3 linked regions of the Verrucomicrobium spinosum DSM 4136 = JCM 18804 genome follow. The protein of the gene in region 1 binds, or shares a complex with, the protein of each later gene. Links are inferred from orthologs where the notes say so. Each region holds a gene or a part of one and is shown on either strand. Other genes may lie near its edges.

Region 1 (7,941 bases):
CCGCGACTACGTGATCCGCTCCTTCAACGAGGACAAGCCGTACGCACGGTTCGCGGAAGAACAGATCGCGGGTGACGTCCTGTTTCCTGGCTCTCGCGACGGCATGGAGGCGCTGGGGTTCATCGCGGCAGGGCCGTGGGATCTCATTGGCCACGCGGAGGTGCCGGAGTCAAAGATCGATGGCAAGATCGCCCGGCACCTGGACCGGGATGACATGGTGCAGAACACCCTGGGCACCTTCATGAGCCTGACGGTGGGTTGTGCGCAGTGCCACAACCACAAGTTCGATCCCATTACGCAGGAGGACTACTACTCTCTCCAGGCGGTGTTTGCCGCGCTGGACCGGGCAGACAAGAAATACTACGCGGATCCCGTGCTGACTCAGAAGCGAGCGGAACTGGAGTTCCAACAGCGGCAGCTGAGCGATCGGCAGAAAAAGCTGGAGAAGAGCCTCCAAGACAAGGCCGGGCCGGAGCTCGCCACACTGGATGCCCGGATCTCCGAGGCACGCAAGGCCACCAAGGGGAATGCGAGCCCGAAGTTTGGTTATCACAGCGCGCTGGCAGCATCCCGTGACGAGGTGAAATGGGTGCAGGTGGACCTGGGGCGCTCCACGGCGGTGGACCGCGTGGTGCTGGCACCTTGCTATGATGACTTCAACGGCATCGGCGCTGGGTTTGGATTCCCGGTGCGGTATCGCGTGGAGATCAGTGATGATCCTGCCTTTGCCGCAGGTCAGGTGACGGCGGCGGCGCATCGCGATGCGGAAGATCAGCCGCGTCCTGGAACGGCCTTGCAGACGCTCAAGCTGGAGAGTGCCAAAGGGCGCTACGTCCGCTTCACCGCCACAAGACTGGCGGAGCGGAAGCAGGACTACATGCTGGCGCTGGCGGAACTCCAGGTGCTGGATGAGCAAGGAAACAACCTCGCCACTGGGGGGGCGATCACCTCACGGGATGTCATTGAGGCACCGCCGCGCTGGGCCAGGGCGAATCTGATCGACGGCGTCGCCCCGGGGTTCGAGCCCGGCAACGATCCGCGGCTGCTGGCGGATCTGGAGGCGCAGCGCAAAGCCCTTCTGGCCAAGCATGCCAAGCCGGAGGAACTGAAGGAGCTGGCAGTGACGCGGGAAAAGGTGGGGGGCATCAACCGGGAACTGGCCGCCATGCCCGCGCCGCAGGTGGTCTATGCCGGGACCGTGCACTACGGGACTGGCACGTTTACCGGGACGGGGCCTTCTGGCGGCAAACCCCGGCCCATTGCTCTGCTGAAGCGCGGGGATGTGAAGACACCGGACAAGCTGATGGCACCGGGCGGCATCGCGGCATTCGATGCTCTGGCGGGCAAGTTCGCCTGTGCCGATGCGGATGACGAAGGAGCCCGGCGGGTGGCTCTGGCGCAATGGATCACGAGCCGGGACAATGCCCTCTTTTGGCGCAGCATGGTGAACCGGGTCTGGCAGTATCACTTTGGCCGCGGTCTGGTGGATACGCCCAATGACTTCGGTCGCATGGGGGGCACGCCCAGCCATCCGGAATTGCTGGACTGGCTGGCGCGCACCTTCCGCGATGACTTGAAGGGTTCTGTGAAATCACTTCACAAGCTCATCGTCATGAGCCGCACCTACCGGCAGCAGAGTGATGCCACGCCGGACGTTGCAGAGCGGGCGACCACGGTGGATGCGGACAACCGGCTGCTCTGGCGGCAGAACCGGCGCAAGCTGGAGGCGGAGGCAGTGCGGGATGCCATCCTCTCCGTGAGCGGACGGCTGGATCTGACGATGGGCGGACCGTCGTTCCAGGACTTCGTGATCGAGAAGCCGGAGCACTCGCCGCACTATCAGTATCATCTGCATGATCCCAATGATCCGCGCAGCCATCGGCGCAGCATCTACCGCTTCATCGTGCGCAGCCAGCAGCAGCCCTTCATGACGGTGCTGGACTGCGCGGATCCCTCCATGCGGGTGGACAAGCGCAACGAGAGTCTTTCTCCGTTGCAGGCGCTGGCCATGCTCAACAACGGGCTGACGGTGGCGATGGCGGAGCACTTCGCTGGGCGGGTGACCAGGGAGGCAAAGGACCCTGATCAACAGGTGAGCCGTGCTTTTGTGCTGGCGCTGGGTCGCGAACCCACCGGCGAGGAGGTGACGGCACTGGTGTCTCACGCGACTCAACATGGCCTGCCCAACACCTGCCGCCTTATCTTGAACCTGAATGAGTTCACGTTCGTGGATTGATCCCTTTATGCAACGCCCATGAAGAAGCCATCGATGTTATCACCAAGAACTCTGAGCCGCCGGGATCTGCTGGCGGCCAGTGGGCAGGGGTTCGGTCTGCTGGCGCTGGGATCGCTCCTGCAGAGTGAGTCGCTTCACGCAAAAGCGTCGGCAGAAGGGCGGGCACCCATGCGTGCCCCGCGGGCGAAGCGGGTGGTGCAGCTCTTCATGGCGGGGGCCGCGAGCCACATCGATCTTTTTGACTACAAGCCCGCGCTCATCAAGCACCACGGCGAAGCCTCGGACTTTGGCGAGCCGGTGGAGGCGTTTCAAAATGGTCTGGGTCCCTGGAAGAAGCCGGTGTGGGACTTCAAGCCCTACGGCGGAAGCGGCAAGATGCTGAGTGAGGCGGTGGCCCCGCTGGGGGCCTGCGTGGATGACATGGCGTTTGTGCACAATCTGGTGGGCAAGACAGGGGTGCACTCGCAGGGCACACTGCTCCAGGCCACGGGATTCAACCTGCCGGGATTTCCCGGCATGGGCTCGTGGGTGAGTTACGGACTGGGATCGCTTAGCGAGAACCTGCCCTCCTTTGTGGTGCTGCCGGATCATCGCGGGTTCGCTTCCAACGGGCCCAAGAACTGGGATGCGGCGTTCCTTCCTTCCCAGCATGCGGGCACCATCATCTATCCCGGTGCCGAGGTGCCCATTGCGGATCTCTATCCGCACAAGTCGGGAACTTATGTCAGCGCCCGGTCCGAGGTGGCGGGGCAGGATCTGTTAAGCCGCTTGAACCGTCAGCATGCGGCGCTGCATGGTGGGGACCCGCGTCTGGACTCCCGCATCCGCAGCTATGAACTGGCGGCGAAGATGCAACTGGCCGCCCCTGAGGCGCTCGATATCTCGGGCGAGCCTACGCGGATCAAGGAAATGTACGGCATCCAGGAGCATCGCAAGGTGTGGCCCACGGAGATCAATCCTGCCGAGGAGGCCGACTGCATGGGGCGCAAGTGTCTCACGGCGCGTCGCCTGCTGGAGCGCGGCGTCCGTTTTGTGCAGATCTGGAGCGGCAACGACAATGGCTTTCCACGACGCAACTGGGACAGCCATGAAGACGTCGAGCGGGATCATGGGCCGCTGGCTTGGGGCATGGCCAAGGCGGTGAGCGCCCTCATCCTGGATCTCAAACAACGTGGCCTGCTGGAGGATACACTGATCCTCTGGACCACCGAGTTTGGCCGTATGCCCTCCACGCAAGGCGGCTCAGGGCGGGATCACAATCCGTACTGTTTCACCAACTGGCTCTGCGGTGGCGGCATTCAGGGCGGCGTGACCTATGGCGAAAGCGATCAATGGGGCTACAAGCCGCTGGACCGGGATCACCCCACGCAGGTGTATGACATCCACGCCACCATGCTGCACCTGCTGGGCATCGATCACGAAAGACTGACCGTCCGCCACAACGGCATCGACCGCCGTCTGACCGACGTGCACGGCCATGTGATCAAGGAAATACTGGGGTGAGGGAGGACGGCTTATTTAAACCACAGAGGCACAGAGAACACAGAGGGAATGCAACTGAGGTTTAGACAGAATTAACAGAATTAACGGAATTAGGGTTCAGCTTCTGATTGGCGGAGCTGAACTCAAAAACCAATTTTGTAAATTTTGTTAATTCTGTCTAAAAAATCATTCCCTCTGTGTTCTCTGTGCCTCTGTGGTTAAACAGAATGGCCCTCTTGCCCGCCTACGCCGCCTTCTTCTCCTGCTGCACGTACTTGAGCAGCTTGGCGAGGGTCTCGCGCATGACGGGGCGCTGAACGATCATGTCCACGAGGCCGTGTTCCATCATGAACTCGGCGGTCTGGAAGCCGGGCGGGAGGTCGCTGTGGGTGGTTTCCTTGACCACGCGCGGACCGGCGAAGCCGATCATGCACTTGGGTTCGGCCAGGATAAGGTCGCCCACGGTGGCGAAGCTGGCGGTCACGCCCCCGGTGGTGGGGTGGGTGAGTACGGAGATGTAGGGCAGTTTGGCCTCGCCATGGCGGGCCAGGGCACCGCAGGTCTTGGCCATCTGCATGAGGCTGAGAATGCCCTCATGCATACGGGCACCGCCGGAGGCGCTGAAGATGATGACGGAGCACTTCTCGCGGGTGGCAGTCTCGATGGCACGGGTGATCTTTTCCCCCACCACGCTGCCCATGCTGGCACCGAGGAAGCGGAAGTCCATGATGGCCAGCACCACGGGGGTGCCTTCGATCTTGGCCCGGCCGGTGACGACGGCCTCCTTGAGACCGGTCTTGACCTGGTAGGCCTTCACTTTGGCGAGGTAGTCCTTGAAACCAAGGGCGTTGACGGAGTCGAGGTTGGCGTCGATTTCTTCGAACGTGCCGTCATCGACGAGTGCAGCGATGCGCTCCCCTGAGCTCATCGTGAAATGATGGCCGCAATGCGTGCAGACCCGGAGATTCTTGGCCAGGGCGGATTCGTAGAGGCTCTCTCCGCAGGAAGGGCACTTCACCCACAATCCCTCAGGCATGTCCTTCTTCTTCTCACCGAGGTCACTGACTGAGCGTTTGCTGAAAAGTCCCATGTAGTTAGAGTTTGGCGTTGGAGGGGCAGCTTAGCAGGGGATGGGGGAAACCGCAACCCCTGGTCACAAAGCGACAGGGAGGCTAGGCACCGGAGCGCCTGCCTCCCTGAGGGGAATTCTGGAGAATTGACCGGCAACTAGGCCAGCGAGAGCTGGGTCGCGGAGACTCCGGCGGCCTCGGCAATGGCTTGATCGGTGGCGGCGGCGAGAACTTCCAAGCCCTCCTCCAGCGCTTCCTGCGGGATGGAGAGGGGCGGGGAAATCTTGACCGTCTGCCCCCAGGCACCCACCGGGGCGAAGAGGAGCAGGCCGCGCTGGTAGCACAGCTCGATGATGCGGTGGGCCAGATCGTGATCCGGCTCCGAGGTGCCAGGTTTCACAGTCTGCATGCCAGCGACCAGCCCCTTGGCCGAGACGTGACCGACCACGAGCGGGTGCTTGGCCTTGATCTTCTCCAGCCCAAAGAGGAGGACGGGCTCCAGTTCGGCGGCATTTTCCGTGAGGTGGTCACGCAGGAGCTTGTTGATCGCGGCGGTGGCGGCGGCGCAGCACACTGGGTTGCCGGTGTGGGTGCTGGTCATCGAGCCAGGGCCAAACTGGTCCATGATCTCGCTCTTACCCAGGACGGCCGAGAGGGGGAGGGAGCTGCTGATGCCCTTGCCGCAGCAGATGATGTCTGGAGTGACGCCGTAGTGCTCGAACGCCCAGAATTTGCCCGTGCGACCGAATCCGGCCTGCACTTCGTCGAAGGTGAGCACGATCTGATGCTGGCGGCACCAGGCGGCGAGCTCGGCCACGTACTCCACCGGGGCGAAGTCAGGGCCTACGCCCTGATAGGTCTCCATAATGACGCCGGCGATGTCTGAGGGCTTCATCCCCTGCTTGGCGAGCGAGTCGAGGAAGCAGTCAAATGACACATCCTGCTGCCAGTAGCCATCGGGGAAGGGGACATTGATGATGGCGGGATCTTCATTGACGATCCAGTTCTTCTGCCCGGCCATGCCGCCTGCCTGCTGGGAGCCCATGGTGCGACCGTGGAAGCCGCGTTCAAAGCCGACGATGCCGATCTTGCCGCGACCGCCGACCTTGATGCCGTGAGCGCGCGAGAGTTTGATGGCGCACTCGGTGGCTTCTGAGCCGGTGGTGAGAAGGAAAACCTTGTTGAGCTCCGCCGGGGCAAGTGAGGCAAGGAGGCCCACCAGTTCGGCACGTTCTTCGCTAGGGAAAACGTAGTTATGAAGCAGCCCGCTGTTCACCTGGTCAATGATGGCCTGCCGCACCTCTGCCACGCCGTGGCCGGCATTCGTCACGAGCACGCCGCTGCTCCAGTCGAGCCAGCGGTTGCCGTATTTATCATAGACAAAAATGTCTTCGGCCCGCTCCCAGACGATGGGCGGCATGCCGCGCATCGACGTGGGTTCCAGCGTTCGCAATCGCTCCAGGGTGGACAAGGAGTCCGGATGGGGCAAAGCGGTGGCGATGTGACGGTACTTGGTCGCGACTGGCGGGACGTTGACTGGTGAAATATTGAACTCTTTGCCCATGTAAAGAAGCTATCACCTCGGCATTGCACCCTCCACGCCGTGTGTCATGATTTCCGGTACTTTTGTCACAGATGAAGCCTGCCAACCAAGTCAGAAAACCGATCCGGGAAACCGTCCCGTTGTCTGAACATGAGTCATTTCACTGCGAAGAAGTGCAGGGGCCAAATTACGGCGCCCAATGGCATTTTCATCCGGAACATCAACTGACGCTCGTGCTGAAGAGCCGTGGTTACAGGGTTGTAGGCGACAGCCTGGCTCCCTTGACCGCCGGTGATCTCGTCCTGGTCGGGTCAAATTTGCCCCACGTCTGGCATCAAGATGAGAGTGCTGGCCGTTCCCGAAAAGCGGTTCATGCCATCATCATCCGCTTTCTGGACAACTTCATGGGCGATGACTTTTTGCAAAGACCGGAGCTCGAAAACGTCCGTCAGCTGCTCAAACGGGCGAGTCGCGGACTGCATTTCACCGGAAAAACCCGGAACGAGGTGGCGGAGCGTTTGCGCCGTCTGGCGGACAATCAGGGCCTGCCCCGTGTGATTGAGCTGTTGAGCATTCTGGACCTGCTGTCCCACTCGAAGGACGTGAAGTCCCTGGCCAGCCCGCAGTATGCGCCAGAACTCAAGGGATCTGACCAGGGGAGGATGGAGCGGGCGATCCGCTACATTCATGGGAATCTCCTGGAGACGGTGGACCGCGACGAAGCCGCCGCTCACGCCAGCCTCAGCCCCGGGGCCTTCAGCCGGTTCTTCCGCACCCGCACTGGCAAGACCCTGCCGCAGTATGTGAATGAGTTGCGCATTGGACGCGCCTGCTCCCGCCTGGTGGAGGAGGATATCAAGATTGCAGATCTCGCCCTGGATTGCGGGTTTGGGAATCTGGCGAATTTCAACCGCCAATTCCAGCGCGTGATGGGGATGACGCCGAAGGCGTACCGGCGGGAGTTCCAGAGGAATGCTGTTTTGTAGGAAGTAAAAAGTTGAGAGTAAAAAGTGAAAAGTGGGGGGCGCTTCGGGGTACGGGCGGTCAGTAAAGGGAGTGAGGGACATTCTTGTCCCGGTCCCTGCCAGATGTCCCATGCGGAGCGCTTGCTATTGGCTGCACATGGGATTGCTGTAGGGCGGGCGCTCCGCCTGCCACAAATGTCTCCTGATGAGGCAACCGAAGCGGTCGCCCTACAACCCAAGGGGGTTGGGGCAGGAAGGGGAAATGGGTGTCTGAGGGCGAGGCAGCTGATGGGAGGCCTGGGAGGGAGATCCTCTGTCAGCAGGCGAAAGCGGCGTCGAGCCGCCAGCACTCCAAGACGCTTCGCGACAACGGATGTGCTGGGTGGGGTTGGGCGTCCTGCGCGGGAGAGAATTACTGACGCACTGACGTACCGCCCACTGACGCACTGGTTTACGGAGTCACCGGCTTCACCAAAATCTCCGTCTTCACGGAGTTGGCGATGTAGCACTGCTCGTGAGCCTCGTGATGGAGGTGGTCTTCCTCTTCGGGTGACGGGGCGTTGGGGCCGTACTGGATGCGGACGTTCAGGGTGATGTGGCTGACCCAGGGGACCCCAGTGTCGTTCTTGGTCATGACGCCGACGG
Region 2 (7,527 bases), 3.4 Mb from region 1 along the record:
TCAGGGTGGAAGACTTCCAGCTGGTCAATCTTCTCCCCCATGCCCACAAACTTCACCGGGCATCCGGTGACCTGTTTCATGGAAAGCAACGCCCCGCCACGAGCATCGCCATCCAGCTTCGTCATGACGAGGCCGGTGATCCCGATGGCGTCATTAAAGGTCTTGGCCACGCTCACTGCCTGCTGACCGGTGGCCGCGTCTGCCACGAGCAAGACTTCACGCGGCTGCACTACGTTTTTGATCTTGATCAGTTCTTCCAGGAGGCCCTCGTCCACTTCCTGACGACCGGCGGTGTCAAAGATGGCAATACCTCCCCCCTGTTTCTCCACCCACTCCAGGCCCTGCTTTGCGGCACGCACGGCGTCCTTCTCCCCTTCCTCTGGCTGGAACACCGGCACCCCGATGCTCTCGCCCAGCACCACGAGTTGCTTCACGGCCGCAGGCCGGAACACGTCACACGCAACCAGCAGGGGCTTCTTGCCCTGCTTTTTCAAAAGGGCCGCCAGCTTGCCTGAAGTGGTGGTCTTACCTGCCCCGTTCAAACCCGCGATAAGCAGGCGCTGCGGAGGATTCAAATCCAGAGTGGCAGTCCCTTCGCCCAACAGGACGACCAGTTCGTCGTGGAAGATCTTGACGATCTGCTGACTGGGGGAAACGGTCCGCAGCACTTCCTCCCCCAGTGCCTTGGTCTTGACGTTCTCGACAAGATCCTTGGCCACCTTGAAGTCCACATCTGCCTCCAGCAATCCCATGCGAATTTCACGCATCGAATCGCTGATGTTGGATTCACTGATCTTGCTGTGACCGCGGAGCTTTTTGAAAGCGCCTTCGAGTTTTTCCTGGAGTGCTTCGAACATGGCAGATGAAAAGAGTATGGAGGAGGAGCCGGTTGGCTGTTGCCGCGATGGGAAATTAAGCTTTGGGCGCGGGAGGAGGAGTGGCCGTGGCAGCCGAGCCGGCGGCCGGTTGGTATGATGAGCTCTGGTCCACTTTGAACTTCCAGCTGAGGACCTCAGCCTTGTCTGCGCTGGCGCGGCGGAAAGAAAGCTGGGCGGTGCATTCCTCCAAACGCAACATCTGCGGCACACGGAACCGCACCGTCTGCGTTGCGGGATCGAACTCCACAGGGACAAGCCCGAAGCCACTGACGCGGAGAGCCAGGCTGTCCGGCAGCACAGGCCCCACCCGGGCTAGATTGGCCTCGATCAAAGGCCTGCGATCTGCGATGGTAGCTCCCGGCTGGGGCTGTAGCACAACGAGCTTGTTGCCATGTTCGTCCACTTCGTCGGTTTTTAGGAACTTGCTGTCGGCGATGTTGCCACCACCTCCGCGGAAGTTCGTAGCCAGGCGGAAGTTCACGTCTTTGTCGCCAATCTGCACGAAGCGCGGGAGCTTGCCATTGGGAGTGTCCCAGGTCGTCTTTTGCGGATTCACCGTGACTGCAGCTTCGTAGCCAGCATCCAGACACATCTGGGCGATCTCGTCAGACTTGTTGCCATACGGATAAGCGAAGGTTCTACAGGGAACGCCAAAGGTCTCCTCGAGGAACTTCTTTGATTCCACAATTTCGACTTCCAGCCACTTGTGGTACTGCTCGTCCGTCTTGCCATGCCGGGCAGTGAGGGCCTGGTGAGACACGCTATGGCTGCCCAACTCGGCACCGTACTTCATCATCTCGCGAATCTGGTCGAGCGTCAGAGATCGACCGCCGCGGTTCACGTAGTTCTTGTAGAGATACACCGTGAACGGGTAGTTGAACTCCTTCAGAATCGGGAAGCAGTACTCATGCACCCCCAGCCAGCCATCATCCATTGTGATGACCACTGACTCTTCAGGGATGTTTTTCTCTCCGCGCTTCCAAGCAAGGACATCTGCAAGAGGAATTACCGGGATCTTGGCGTCCTTGAGAGCCTGCATCTGCGTCCGGAAGGTGGTGGCAGTGATGACCATATCACTCCGGGAGGATTTCTCCGCGAAGTCATGGTAACACATGATGGAGACCAGCGCTGACTTGTTCAGCTCAAAAAGCTCTGCCTTGGGCACCTCGATCTCGCTGCCATCCGCTGCGAACATCTTGCCATTCTCCAGCGTCTGCTGGAGTCTCTCTTCCTCGGCCGAGAGCGGCGCTTCCACCGGCGGCGGCGGTGCGGGTGGAGGGGGCTTGGGGAGGAATTCCTTGAGCTTCTCAAGGCAGGAGGTCAGGACACAAAGGCACAATACCGCTACAGCCAGCTGCTTCAGCCAGGGCAGGAAACGGGCAAATGTGACACCAGAAATGGGTCTGCGGGGGCGCATCCTCTGACGTTACGTATGGAGCGGGAAAATGCGAGCAGGTTGTGCACCCAACGAGCAGTCCGATCCCCTGCGCCAAAGGGCCCTTTCACAGCCCAGATCCACGCAAATCCCGACTACTTGGCGAGTTCTGCGAGGAGCAGCACGATATCAATCACAAACATCAGGACAATGGACGCCTCCAGCACCAACATGATGCGGTGATTCTGCTCCTGTTTGAGCATCTCGTACAAGTCATCAAGCGTCTTCAGCTTTTCGTCGATGCTGCGATGCCAGTCTGGCAGGTGGAAGCGGCGGGAGACCGTGTCGTAGAGTCTAGCCAGATGCCAGTCACCGAAGAACTTCGTGATGTTGGAAAGCTCATCGCTAAAACGAGCCAGATCGATGCGCACCTCCCGCAGATGGGGCAGAAGCCGCTTGTGATCCCGAATGCGGGGAGGACGCTGGAGGTCGGCGTAGGAACGTTCCAACGCTGTGTCGATGAGCTGGTCGTAAGCCTCCAGTTCCTCGAGCTGGACGTTGGCAAGCTCCATCACAAACAGAGATTCCTCAAAGTCCGCTGGCCGATCCACGATGAGGGCAGCGTCCCAGTCCACAACGATCAGGTCAGACTGGTAGTAAGAAAGGTGCTTGCTGGTGGATTCGAGTGCCTCCTGGTGCGACAACGGCGGGTCAGAGGTTTCCTGGGTGATGAGCGTTGCGATGATCCTCCGATTGACACGAAACCACTCCTCTGCATTGAACCACTGCCCTCCCGCAAAACCGCCGGGAGACTCCACGCAGAACACCGTGTAGGCCTCTTCCTCCTGAAGCACCTCGACGGGGCGCACCGCCACTGTCCCAAGTTCCTGCCTGAGAATCTCGGAAAGCTCCCTGGCGTGCCGTTGCAGAGCCCCCCCTGCAAATTGGGACCGATGGAACTGGCTAAGGTCCTCCAGGCGATCCACTTCAAAGGAGACTCTCAGTGTCAGACTGATCGCCCCGATGGGCAGCACCTTCACCGAGCGCCCTACCTTCACCACTCTGCCTCCCTCAAGCGGCAGATCCAGAGGTTCCAGCCTGGCCATCCTCGGCTGATAGAAAAGCTGCTGGCGTGGGCTCCGCTTCGAGACGCCCACATGCTGGGCCACCAACGGCTTACCAAGGAGATGCGTCAACCCAGGTCGCCGCAACTCGTAAGCAATGTCGAAGGCATAAAAGTAAACAACTTCGCCCTTCAGTGCTGAGCCTGTGACGGCGCTATCCCCTTCTGCCATGCACTACTCTACTCCGTTCAGGGACGGTGTATCAAGCCGTGGATCACGTTTCCGTCACCCACGACTTAGGGACAGGCTGACCTTACTCGCCTTCGGTAAACTTGCCGTAGGAGCGGAACTTCTCATACCGCTTTTGGAGCAGCTCTTCCGTACCCAGCGGGGTCAGTTCCGCCAAGGCGGACACAAGGGCAGATTTCAGCGAGGCTGCGACAGCGTGGTGGTCGTTGTGGGCACCACCATGGGGCTCAGGGACAATATGGTCTATGATCCCGAGATCCATGAGGTCAGGGGCGCTAAGTTTCAGGGCCTGGGCTGCCTCCGGAGCATGCTGCCGGTGTTTCCAAAGAATGGCGGCACAGCCTTCTGGTGAAATCACCGAGTAGTAGGCGTTCTCCAACATCATGACTCGGTCCGTCACACCGATGCCCAAGGCCCCACCGGAACCGCCTTCACCAATCACCACTGAAACCATTGGTGTGCGGATTTTCATCATTTCCAGCAGGTTGAAGGCAATGGCCTCCGCGATGTTGCGCTCCTCCGCCCCAATGCCCGGAAAGGCCCCCGGGGTGTCGATCATGCAGATGACCGGCAGACCGAACTTCTCCGCCATGCGCATGAGCCTGAGGGCCTTGCGGTACCCTTCCGGATGGGCGCTGCCGAAGTTGCGGAGCAGGTTTTCCTTGGTGTCGCGACCCTTTTGCTGACCGATCAGCATCACTCGCTGGCCATTGAGTGTGGCGAACCCTGCGGGCATCGCATTGTCATCGCCAATGTGACGATCCCCATGCAACTCGACAAACTCGTCAAAACAGAGTCTGGCGTAGTCAAGCATATACGGGCGCTGGATGTGGCGCGCGATTTGCACCCGCTGCCACGGGCTGAGGTTGGCGTAGGTTTCCTCCTGTAGCTCCGCCAGTTTCTTCTCGAGATCGGCAATCGCAAGCGTGACTTTGCTCGTGTTCTTCAGAGCCTGCTTGCGGCGCAGCTCTTCCAGCTCTTCCCGCGCCTTGACGAGCGGTTTTTCAAATTCCAAAACTTGTTTCATGTTGCTGACAAAAAGTTGAATTTAAGGTTAGCGCGCGACAAACAACTTCGTCTGCGTGCGGACGATTGTGAACAGCTCTTCAATGTCCTCCCGGGCCAGAAACACCCCGGTTTCCGGGATGCCCGCCAGGCCATCATCATCGTCGTCGTCCACAACTTTATTGGCAGCCTTTGAGCCGCCTTTGGACTTCCCTTTGGTCGCCGCAGCGGGCTGGGAGGGTGTCGTCGTCTTATCAACAAGCGGCTTCGCCTTGGGCAGCCCCCGGAGATTAAATCCGGTCTTGTGACCAACCAGCCATTTGTCAGCACTGATGAAAAGAGGATTCTCCGAGGTCACGGCCTTGCCATTGTGCCAGGCGCTTTTTGCCTGGATCACGGTCTCGGCGGGTGCCTTCATCCCAGGGGGCAGGCGGACTTCCAGAGCCTGATATTCCTTGAAGAAGTAGCCCTTCTCCCGGGTCCCGCGCCAGAGCTGGACGGTCTTGGAAGAGATGTCCACCACGATCTCAAAGTCCAGGGGAAAAACGAACAGGTGATCTCCAGGCTGCAGATTGGTGCTCAGCATGCCATTGGCCCGCATGATGCATTCCACGCTCGTCTGGTTTTTGCGGGCGATGAGCCCCATCGAGTCGCCCGGCTGAACGATGTAGTCCTTTCTCTGCGGATTGGCCTCCTGGGAGAAAAGCATGTCCATGTTCAGCTCGCCAATGATCCGGCGGGCCTCAGGCCCTGCGGAGGTCTCAGGAAAGCTGTCCAGCAGACGATAGAGCGCCTTTCGCCCCTCCGCGTAGTTCGAGGCGTTGATGAATTCCATTGCTTCATCAAAACGGCGCACCCCTGGATCCGGCAGACTAGTGTGCTTGCCCTGCATTTTCTTGATCTGGCCCTGAACCACCGTCTCATGCCCGAGGACACGAGTGTAGTACCAGTAAGCGGCAGCAAGCACCGAACCTGCGATACCCACCGCAAGAAGGAAGACGAGGATTTTAAATCGGCTCATCGTATCCGTGGCATCAGCTCAGCCTAGCAGGCCCCGACGCTTGAAATCGAACATGTTGATATTTTGGGACTTCTCAATCATTTCGAAAAAGAACCTCAGCAGCGAGATCTCCCAGGTGTCGTCAACACCCTGAATGATGGCTCGCATGGGATTGCCAGAGGCGCGCTGCTCGGTCAGCAACTTGTCGCACACAGTGGCAAATGACTCATGAACGATCTCCTCGCTCACGGTGGTACGCTTAAAATTGAACCTGTAGCGCAGGATCGCAAGATCCTTGAGGTGGTTCTTCACCCACTGGCCAAAAGCCTCCGCCTCGGCTCCGAATCCCTCGAAACTCCAGTCGTCTGTCACCGTAGGGGTGACGATCATGGGGCGTTCCGCCTCGATCCGGCCTTGGCGCACTCGCGTCACATTGGTGGAGTCCATGAGTTCGGTCACCAGTTGAAACTCGAACTGGGTGGTGCCAAAAGTATCAATGCGACGATCAGGCTCGTGAAGAACCTTCGTGTTTTCGATCGTGTACTGAAAATCGAACTCAGAATGCATTTCTAGGTGGGAGGCAGAGGGTAGTGCGGAATGGCTTCGTGGCTAGCGTTTTTTGAGGCTTGGATTTGCGAGGGGGATTCCATCAGATCGCTCTTGAATGCGGAGCTGGCCCCCTTGAATCTGCGGAGATGTTCTTTGACCTCTTCCTGAATGTTTGCGCTCCCATTTTCTTTGTGGTGGGTCTGGGATGGCTCTTGGACCGGAAATTCCGGCTCCATCTGGAGACTCTGGTCAAACTGAACATCTATCTTCTGGTACCAGCTTTCATCTTCACCCGGGTGCTCGACACCGAACTGGCCGGTCACGAAGCGTTGCAGATTGTGGGGTTCACCCTGGCCACCATCACCCTCATGTTCATCTGTAGCACAATTGCAGCCAGAGTCCTCAAAATGCACTCGCAACAGCGGCAGGCTTTGCGCTTGGCCACCATGTTCTACAACTGTGGAAATTATGGCCTACCCCTGGTGACGCTGGCTTTTGGCCATGAGGGTGCCGCAGTTCAAGTTTATGTCCTGGCAACGATGAATGTTGCCACTTTCACAATCGGTCTCTTTCTCGCTCAGGAGCGCGGTGAAAAGCCGGGGGCGCACTGGCGGGCGCTCAATGGAATGCTGAGGCAACCCACGCTCTACGCCCTGCTTGCTGGAGTGCTGGCCAAATCCACCGGGCTTCACCTTCAGGAGGTGACATGGCTCTGGCAGCCACTGGATCTGCTCCAGGCCGCTTTGGTGGGATTTGCCCTCCTCACCCTGGGGGTCCAGATGTCTCAGACCCGCCCCGCCCCCTTCCGCGCTCCGCTGTTTGCCGCTCTGGGCATTCGCCTCATTCTTAGCCCTCTACTGGCTCTTGGGCTGACTCAAATCATGGGATTTCCTCCGGCGGTAGCAGCTTCTCTGGTCCTCGCGACGGGGGCTCCCACGGCCGTGAACACAGCCCTGCTTGCGCATGAATTTGGTGGCGATGTCTCATTCGCCACCTCTTCCGTGTACTACACCACCTTGGTCAGCATGCTCACGACCACCGTGACCCTGAGCCTGCTGAAGCTGTGGCTGGCTGCCTGACGAGCGATCTGAAAATCAGACCAAAGTCTCTTCGAACTTGGCATTGGACGCCTCAAGGTGCTTCTTGTACTCCTTCATGCGAAGGGTCACACGCTCTTCAAGGGTGCGCTCACCAAGCCCCTGATGCTCGGTGCCCACCAGGGCCACCACCAGATTCACCGTGGCTTTCACGTCTTCAAGCATCACATATTCGGCAGAGACATTCTGGTCGTCGTCCAGATTGTGATAGTTGCCCAGAGGGACGCTCAGACCGGCGCTGCGAATCCCGCAGGCCTGGAGCGCAGTGGCCTCGCAAGCCCCGGCGTCCAGAAGGCAACGTTGGACTCGA
Region 3 (7,635 bases), 860 kb from region 1 along the record:
CAGGTACTTGGGCCGGTGGCGGCACTCGATGATCTCCGCCACCCGGTTGTACTTGCGCAGCTCACGGATGATCTCGGTGTTGTCCGAGCTGTCGCACTTGGTGAGGAAGATGTAGCTGGCGCGCTTCAGATGGCGCGGGGGTTCCCGCAGGGTGCCACGGGGCAGCAGGAAACCGTTGCCCCAGGGGGCGGTTCGGTCAATCAACACCATGTCCAGCCGGTGCTTGAGCCGCACGTACTGCAGCCCGTCATCCAGCAGGAGCACATCCGAGTTGAACTGCCTGATGGCATACAGACCGGCCTTCACGCGGTCCTTGTCCACCACCACCGGCACGCCGGGCAGGTTGCTCGCCAGCATGAAGGGCTCATCCCCGGCCGTGTGACTGTCCAGCAGCACGCGCTCTCCATTGCTGACCACCCGGGGCGGATTTTGCGGCAGCTCCTCGCCCCGGATGCGGGCCAGCCACTTGGTCCAGAAACGCACCCGCCTCTGCCGCTTGCTCTTGTAGCCGCGGCTGAGAATGGCCACGTTGCGCCCTTCCTTCTGCAAGGCCCTCGCCAGCAGCTCAGCCACCGGCGTCTTGCCCGTGCCGCCCACCGTCAGGTTGCCGATGCTGATGACCGGCACGCCCACATGATGGTCACGGATGTAGCGCTCCCGATAGAGCTTGATGCGCAACTGCACCGCGCCGGCATAGATCCATGACAGCCCGTGCAACATGAACCGGGCCAGACTTTCCTTGAACCCCTGCTTGTTGTGCAGGATGACCTCAATGGCCCACTGCTCCAGGTCTTCAAGTTGGTCTTTGAGATCCATGATCAGGTGAGAGTAACAAATGCTTCGGGCGACACCACCCTCACTGGAGAGGCAGCAAAGTCTGCAAGGTTTCGCGTCACAATGACCTGCGCTTCTGCCGCCTCAGCAGTGGCAACTTGCATGGCGTCTTCAAAATCCCCCATGCCCAACGCAAACGCCCGCTCAAGATGCACAGTGCCGCTGGCGTCGTGCAAGCCAGGGCGCTTTAGCGCGACGTCCAGCAGAATGTTGGCATCCAAAAAAACTCGCACGGGCTTACCTCAAGTGTTTTTGAGTGAGATAATCCAAGCGCGAATCGCTATCGCAGTCATCCAGCGTGAACCTTCCCGACCATTGCGCCAGGAATTGCTTCACCGGCTCAACGCTGCTGCTGAAATCACCCGCAGCCCGCTCCGCGATGTGCAGCGTCACAACCCCGTCGTGGACGATGCCTTCGACCTTGTCACCTTCGTGCAAGTCCAGGCCAACCAGGATATCCGCGGGAAAGGTGGCATTGACCATAACGTGAACGCGTCTGCTTAAATCGAGTATCGCGGCGGCTGGGCTCAAGTCAACCTTGGGAGACCACACTCGCCCCCACGTTGTCGGCAGGCACCACCACCGTACGGCCGGTGGCCCCGGTCTGCACCAGGGCATTTTTCATGGCCTGGGCGATGGACTCCGTATCCTCCGCGGTGGCGAGGCAGGCGATGGTGGAGCCGGAACCGCTCAGGTAGCCGCCGATGGCCCCGGCCTTCACCCCGGCACCGATGGCCTCAAAGAGGCCGGGCACCAGGTGCCGACGGTAGGGCTGGTGCAGGAAGTCCTCCAAGGAATCGCCAATGCGCTCATACTCGCCCGTGGCGAAGGCGGCCACGAGGGTGCAGGCGTTGGCGGTATTCCGGGCGGCGTCATGGTGCGGCACGCTTTCTGGCAAGGCGCTGCGGGCGTGCACAGTCTCGACCTCGAAGTCAGGAATGAGCAGCACGGCCTTCAGGCGGGGCTGAACCTCAAACCGGAACCACTGCCGGCTGTTGGCCAGGGCAAAGCCACCAAACACCGCCGGAGCCACGTTGTCGGGATGGCCTTCTGCCTCCGAGCAGAGGGCAAAGAGCTGCTGCTTGTTCAGCGGCCTCCCGCAGAGTTCATTCAACCCCATCAGGACGCCAAGCCGTACCGTGACGCTGCTGCCCAGACCACGGGACTGCGGCACATCGCCACCGATGGACCAGGAGAACGCAAAAGGCGCGGCCGCGACGTCCCGCTGCTGGAAGAACAAGGCGGCAATGGTCTCCACCATCGCGTGATGCGGCTCAATGCGCGGCGCCCCTTCCAACCGGGTCACGGTGACCTGATTGTAAAGCGAGAGCGCCAGGCCCAGACAATCATAGCCCGGACCGATGTTGGCCGATGTGGCAGGCACAGAGATGGTGACAGAAGAAGACACGCCGCATAAAAGACCAATCAGTGGCAAAGGCAAACAACAGCACCCGGGGTGACGACAAAAAAAGGCACCTCGGGAAGACCCAAGGTGCCTCGAAGGCGTATCGCGATGTTCTCGCCTAGCCCTTCAGACCTTCCTGGCGGAGGAAGTTCTCCACCCAGGTGATGTCGTACTTGGCATTCTGGAAATCGCTCGTCATGATGATCTTGCTCTGCAGCGGGATCGTCGTTTTGATGCCGTGAATCATGAACTCGCCCAGGGCACGCCGCATGCGGCGGATGGCGATGTCACGCGTGGCACCGGTGACGATGAGCTTGGCGATCATCGAGTCATAGTACGGAGGCACCGTGTAGCCAGAGTACACGTGGGTATCCACGCGCACACCACGTCCACCAGGGGCATACCAGTGATTGATCTTGCCTGGGCTGGGGGCGAAGTTGCGGTCTGGATCCTCTGCGTTGATGCGGCACTCGATGGAGTGGGCACGGGGCGTGTTCTTCAGCACGTGCTCAGAGATGGGCAGGCCCGCCGCGATGCGGATCTGCTCCTTGATCAGGTCGCAGCCGTACACCTCTTCGGTGATGGGGTGCTCCACCTGAATGCGGGTGTTCATCTCCATGAAGTAGAAATTCTTCCCTTCATTGTCCACGAGGTACTCGATGGTGCCGCAGTTCTCGTAGCCGATCTCTTTGCAGAGCTTGACCGTGGCTTCACCCATGGCCTGGCGGATCTCGTCAGAGATCTTCGGAGAGGGGCACTCCTCGATGATCTTCTGGTTGCGGCGCTGCATGGAGCAGTCGCGCTCACCCAGGTGAACGACGTTGCCGTGGCTGTCCGCCACGACCTGGAACTCGATGTGGTGCGGGCGCTCCACGAGCTTCTCCATGTACACGGAGCCGTCACCGAAGCACTTGAGCGCCTCCATGCTGGCCTGCTGGAAGCTGGAGCGGAGCGTGGCCTCATTGAGCACCGGGCGCATGCCGCGACCACCACCACCGGCGGAGGCCTTGATCATGACGGGATAACCAATGCGGCGGGCAATCTCAAAAGCCTGCTCCTCGGTCTCGATGATGCCATCAGACCCAGGCGTGATCGGCACACCCAGGCGGCGGGCTGTGGCACGGGCGGTGTTTTTATCGCCCATCATGCTGATCACCTCGGGCGAGGGCCCGATGAACTTGATCTTGCAGCGCTGGCAGATTTCCGCGAACTCGGCCTTCTCACTGAGGAAGCCATAGCCGGGGTGGATGGCGTCCACGTTGGCAATCTCCGCCGCGCTGATGATGCGGGGGATCTTGAGGTAACTCTCAGAGCTGGGACCAGGCCCGATACAGATGGCCTCATCCGCGAGATGCACGTGCATGGAGTCCACGTCCGCCTCGGAGTAGACCGCCACCGTTTTTACATCCAGCTCTTTGCAGGCGCGGATGACGCGCAGGGCGATTTCACCACGGTTGGCGACAAGAACTTTTCGAAACATTTCGGTGTGGGAGAGAAAGGAAGGGGCGGGGCGTCAGTCTGGCTGCGTTGATTCTGTCCCTGCCCCCGGACTCACCAGAGCGTGAGCAATACGGAGGTTCTGGCGAAGGTTGAGGCGAGCTTACTTGAGCTCGAAGAGGGGCTGACCGTACTGCACCGGCCTCGTGTCATCCACCAGGACGCGGGCGATGGTGCCACGGGCTTCTGCCTTGATTTCGTTCATGACCTTCATCGCCTCGATGATGCAGACCACCGTGTTCTCATCCACGGTGTCGCCCACGTTGACGAACAGCTTCTCATTCGGGCCAGGAGCGCGATAGAAGGTGCCCACCATCGGGGAGTTGATCGTCGGGCCGGCAGGCTCGGAGGCAGCAGGTGCCGCCGCAGCGGGTGCCGGGGCTGCCGCAGGGGCAGCGGAAACAGGAGCGGCGGCAGGTGCCGTCGCATAGGGGGCCGCCACGGTCGTTACCCCGGCGGAAATGGGCATCTTGGAAAGGAGATCTTTGGCGGCCTCAATGTCAGAGCCGCGACGCAGCTTGATCTTGAACGAGCCATGTTCCAGATGGAAAACGGACAGGTCGTTCTTGCTCATCAAATCCACGATTTGCCGGATTTCTTTGAGATCCAGACCCGGAGCGTCTTTCGTTTGGTTGGAGTTGTCTTCCATGTAGGGCAATGTTCGGAAGCTGTGATAGGAAGCGAGGATATGGGGATTGGCAAGGAAAAAGGGACCCGGGGTCCCTCCCCCCCTGTTCTGCCGCCCCGCCTGAGGCTGAGGAACTCCGGGTCAATCCGGCAGCGCGCGCACCTCTCCCACCCTTCCGCCCAAATTTCCATAACGATGGTAATCGCAGCTCAGGCTCTGCTCGCGGACATACCAGAGCAGTTCCAGGCGCCCCTCCATGAGCACGGGCACATCCGCCACAAAGATCTGCTGCGCCGCAGCCGCCCGACGCACGGCCACCGGCACATCCTGAGGCCTCGCGTACCGGAGGCGCTCCGTCTTTCGCTCCCTGATTACCTGCACCAAATCCGCATCACTCTCCTCCACAAACTTTATGCCGGACTCCCACCCGGCCGTGGCCTCCCGCAGGCGGCTCAAGGGCCGCCACTCCGTCCCAGGAGGCACGCTTAGGGTGAGATCACAACCTGCCACGCGCCCTGCGGCAACGCGGGCAAATAAATCGAAAGGTGTATCCGCGGCCGTCACGCGGATGCGCAGATTTTTCACCGGGAGATAGCGACGCAGATTGTCCTGCCCCAGCAGACGAAAGGTGTCGTGCTCCTGGGAGAACTCAGTCGTCCAGGCCCGCTCGTAGCTGGAGAAGGCCGCCACCAGGCGGCTGTTCTCCATGAGGTTCAGCGTGTCCCAGCCCTGGAGCGCCTCCAGGAAACGCCCGAGCTCCGACCCGGGACGCGGGGCGGCTGGGAGGGCCGGCACCGTCTCACGAAAATCCATGAACTGAGCAACATAGTTGGGGCCGCCCGCCTTGATCCCGGCACCAAAGGCACTCTTGCCCATGCCGCCAAACGGTTGGCGCAGCACCACAGCCCCCACCGTTGTGCGGTTGATGTAGAGATTGCCCGCCTGCACCCCTTGCCGCCATTCGTCTTGCTCCCGGTCATCCAGGCTCTCCAGACCACTGGTCAGGCCGTACCCTGTGGCATTGACCAGCTCGATGGCTTCAGACAGTTTCTCAAACCGCATCACCCCCAGCACCGGCCCGAAGAACTCAGTGAGATGCGTCACGCTCCCAGGCTGCACGCCCCACTTCACGCCGGGAGTCCACAGGTGCGGATTGCCATCGAGGCAGCGCGGCGCGGGAGCCCAGGATTCCCCCGGCTCCAGCGTCGTCAGGGCGGTTTGGAGCTCACCCGTAGGAGGGCGGATCAGCGGCCCCATCTTGGTAGAGAGCTCCCAGGCGGACCCCACCCGCAAGCTCATGACCGCCTCCCCCAGCCCCCGCTTGAATTCCGGGTCGTCATACACCTCCGCCTCCAGCAGCAGCAGGGACGTGGCAGAGCACTTTTGCCCGCTATGGCTGAAGGCGGAATGCAGCACGTTCTTGATGGCCTGATCGCGATCCGCCATGGCGGTGACGATGGTGGCATTTTTACCGCCCGTCTCCGCCACCAGATGCATCCCGGGTTTTGCCTCCAGCATGGCCAGCGCAGTGGCCGTGCCGCCTGTGAGAATGACGGAGTCCACACCGGGATGCTGCACCAGCCGCGCAGCATCCGCCCCGCTACAGGGCAGGAATTGCAACGTCTTCCGCGACACCCCAGCCCTCCAGAAACACTGGCAGAGCTCCCACGCTGGCACCACCGCATCCGAAGCCGGCTTGAGAATCACCGTATTCCCCGCTGCGAGAGCGGCCGCCACACCCCCGCAGGGGATGGCGATCGGGAAGTTCCAGGGGGAGACCACCACCACCACGCCCTTTCCCCTGGCCTCCACGTGAGGTCCGAGCTGCTCAGAGAAATACTGTGCCGACCTCGCATAGTACTCCACGAAGTCCACCGCCTCACTCACCTCGGGATCCGACTCAGCGAAGACCTTCCCCGTATTTGCCAGCGCCGCCGTCATCAGATGCCCCCGCGCCTTGCGGATCTCATGCGCCACGCGTTTCAGGAAGTCCGTGCGCGCCGCCGGGGTCAGGGCGCGCCAGCCGTCCTCATCCTTGACCGCAGCTTCCACCGCATCATCAATCTCATCCGCAGCCGGAAGACTTACCTCCCCCAATGGGTGGCCCGGGCGCGACGGATCCACCAGGGGGCGCGTCTTTCTGCCGCTGCTGATCTCACGTCCAGCCACCGCAAACGGCACCCCATACCAGCCCTCCCGGGCTGCATCCAGCAGTCGAGCCGCCCACCCGCCATTCTGCGGCAGGCTCCAGTCCGTGTCCGGTTCGTTCACAAACTCGCGCATCTCCCGCGGGATAACCGGCAGGGCCCGGTCCTGGATGCGGCGCGGCGCGTCCGAAAGCACCGGCAGGAGGGAGAATGACTCCACGAACCCGCCGGAGAGCAGCTTCCACGCAGGGCTGCCGGGTTCGAGGTGAAACGCATGGCGCAGGAAGTTCTCCCCGCCCGTGTTCTCATCCAGCCGCCGGATCAGGTAGCCGATGGCGCTGACGAACTGCTCCTTCCCGCACGCCGGGGCATAGAGCAGCAGGTTGGAGATCTTCTCCAGGAGCGCGCGGCGCTGGGGGTTGGCCATGCCTTCCAGCATCTCAAACTGCACGCGGTCCAGCGCCCGCCCCTCCCCCACCAGCACCAGGGCGTAGGCGACATCAAAGAGATTGTGTGAAGCGATGCCGAGACGCACCGCCGCGAGGTTCTCCGGCCGGAAACCCTCGTGCAACAGGCGCTTGTAGTTCGCGTCCGTCTCCAGCTTGCTCTTGTAGGGAGCCTGGGGCCAGCCGCGGATGGAGGCCTCCACCCGCTCCATCTCCAGGTTCGCGCCTTTAACAATCCGCAGCGTCACAGGCGCACCGCCCGCCGCCACCCGGCGTCGGGCCCATTCGTTGATCCGCCGTTGCCACTGGGCAGAGTCCGGAATGTAGGCCTGCAGAGCCAGGCCCGCCGCCACCTTCTCCAGACCGGGCCGGTCCAGCGTGCGCATGAAGGCCTCGCAGGTCAGGCTGAGGTCACGGTACTCCTCCATGTCGAGATACAGGAACTTGGGCACGCGAATGCCGTCCGGGCGGAGAAAGACATGCTCCTGCGCCGTCCGGTAGAGCTTCTCCAACCGGTCACAAAGCACGCCCAGCGTGTGCTCCCGCGCCAGTGGCGACATCTGGGAGTAGAGCGTGGAGATCTTGACGGAGAACACCTCCGTCTCCGGTGAGCGCATGGCCTCCACATACTGCTCCATCCGCCGCGCTGCCTCTGCCTCGCTGAGGATGGCTTCCCCC

The links. The genes of interacting proteins can lie anywhere in the genome.
Region 2: the proteins of accD (region 1) and VSP_RS15225 are in contact, whole or in part, in a solved structure (PDB 8UXZ), measured with the Escherichia coli proteins. The link is inferred for Verrucomicrobium spinosum DSM 4136 = JCM 18804 from one-to-one orthologs.
Region 3: the proteins of accD (region 1) and accB are in contact, whole or in part, in a solved structure (PDB 8UXZ), measured with the Escherichia coli proteins. The link is inferred for Verrucomicrobium spinosum DSM 4136 = JCM 18804 from one-to-one orthologs.

Annotation. Positions count from the first base shown.
Region 1 is NZ_ABIZ01000001.1:392,784-400,724, forward strand. Bases 2,886-5,659 are described here. They hold accD (acetyl-CoA carboxylase, carboxyltransferase subunit beta), read right to left. Parts: upstream 4,809-5,659; coding sequence 3,963-4,808; downstream 2,886-3,962. Other genes in these bases: VSP_RS01475 (DUF1501 domain-containing protein), read left to right, coding at 2,886-3,739; VSP_RS01485 (aspartate aminotransferase family protein), read right to left, coding at 4,946-5,659. In the rest of the region: VSP_RS01470 (DUF1553 domain-containing protein), read left to right, coding at 1-2,236; more of VSP_RS01475, read left to right, coding at 2,255-2,885; more of VSP_RS01485, read right to left, coding at 5,660-6,352; VSP_RS01490 (AraC family transcriptional regulator), read left to right, coding at 6,565-7,317; VSP_RS01495 (OsmC family protein), read right to left, coding at 7,748-7,941.
Region 2 is NZ_ABIZ01000001.1:3,779,568-3,787,094, reverse strand. What follows is about bases 2,613-5,361. They hold VSP_RS15225 (acetyl-CoA carboxylase carboxyltransferase subunit alpha), read right to left. Parts: upstream 4,594-5,361; coding sequence 3,631-4,593; downstream 2,613-3,630. Other genes in these bases: VSP_RS15220 (LysM peptidoglycan-binding domain-containing protein), read right to left, coding at 4,621-5,361; VSP_RS15230 (RMD1 family protein), read right to left, coding at 2,613-3,548. Also shown: ffh (signal recognition particle protein), read right to left, coding at 1-857; VSP_RS15235 (polysaccharide deacetylase family protein), read right to left, coding at 913-2,295; more of VSP_RS15230, read right to left, coding at 2,409-2,612; more of VSP_RS15220, read right to left, coding at 5,362-5,592; VSP_RS15215 (hypothetical protein), read right to left, coding at 5,611-6,138; VSP_RS15210 (AEC family transporter), read left to right, coding at 6,267-7,199; VSP_RS15205 (M20/M25/M40 family metallo-hydrolase), read right to left, coding at 7,215-7,527. UniProt on the Escherichia coli protein: Component of the acetyl coenzyme A carboxylase (ACC) complex. First, biotin carboxylase catalyzes the carboxylation of biotin on its carrier protein (BCCP) and then the CO(2) group is transferred by the carboxyltransferase to acetyl-CoA to form malonyl-CoA.
Region 3 is NZ_ABIZ01000001.1:1,256,743-1,264,377, reverse strand. What follows is about bases 2,613-5,469. They hold accB (acetyl-CoA carboxylase biotin carboxyl carrier protein), read right to left. Parts: upstream 4,386-5,469; coding sequence 3,840-4,385; downstream 2,613-3,839. Other genes in these bases: VSP_RS04905 (proline dehydrogenase family protein), read right to left, coding at 4,506-5,469; accC (acetyl-CoA carboxylase biotin carboxylase subunit), read right to left, coding at 2,613-3,719. Outside these bases: lpxK (tetraacyldisaccharide 4'-kinase), read right to left, coding at 1-816; VSP_RS33910 (PIN domain-containing protein), read right to left, coding at 819-1,067; VSP_RS04925 (hypothetical protein), read right to left, coding at 1,072-1,317; thrB (homoserine kinase), read right to left, coding at 1,367-2,242; more of accC, read right to left, coding at 2,358-2,612; more of VSP_RS04905, read right to left, coding at 5,470-7,635. UniProt on the Escherichia coli protein: This protein is a component of the acetyl coenzyme A carboxylase complex; first, biotin carboxylase catalyzes the carboxylation of the carrier protein and then the transcarboxylase transfers the carboxyl group to form malonyl-CoA.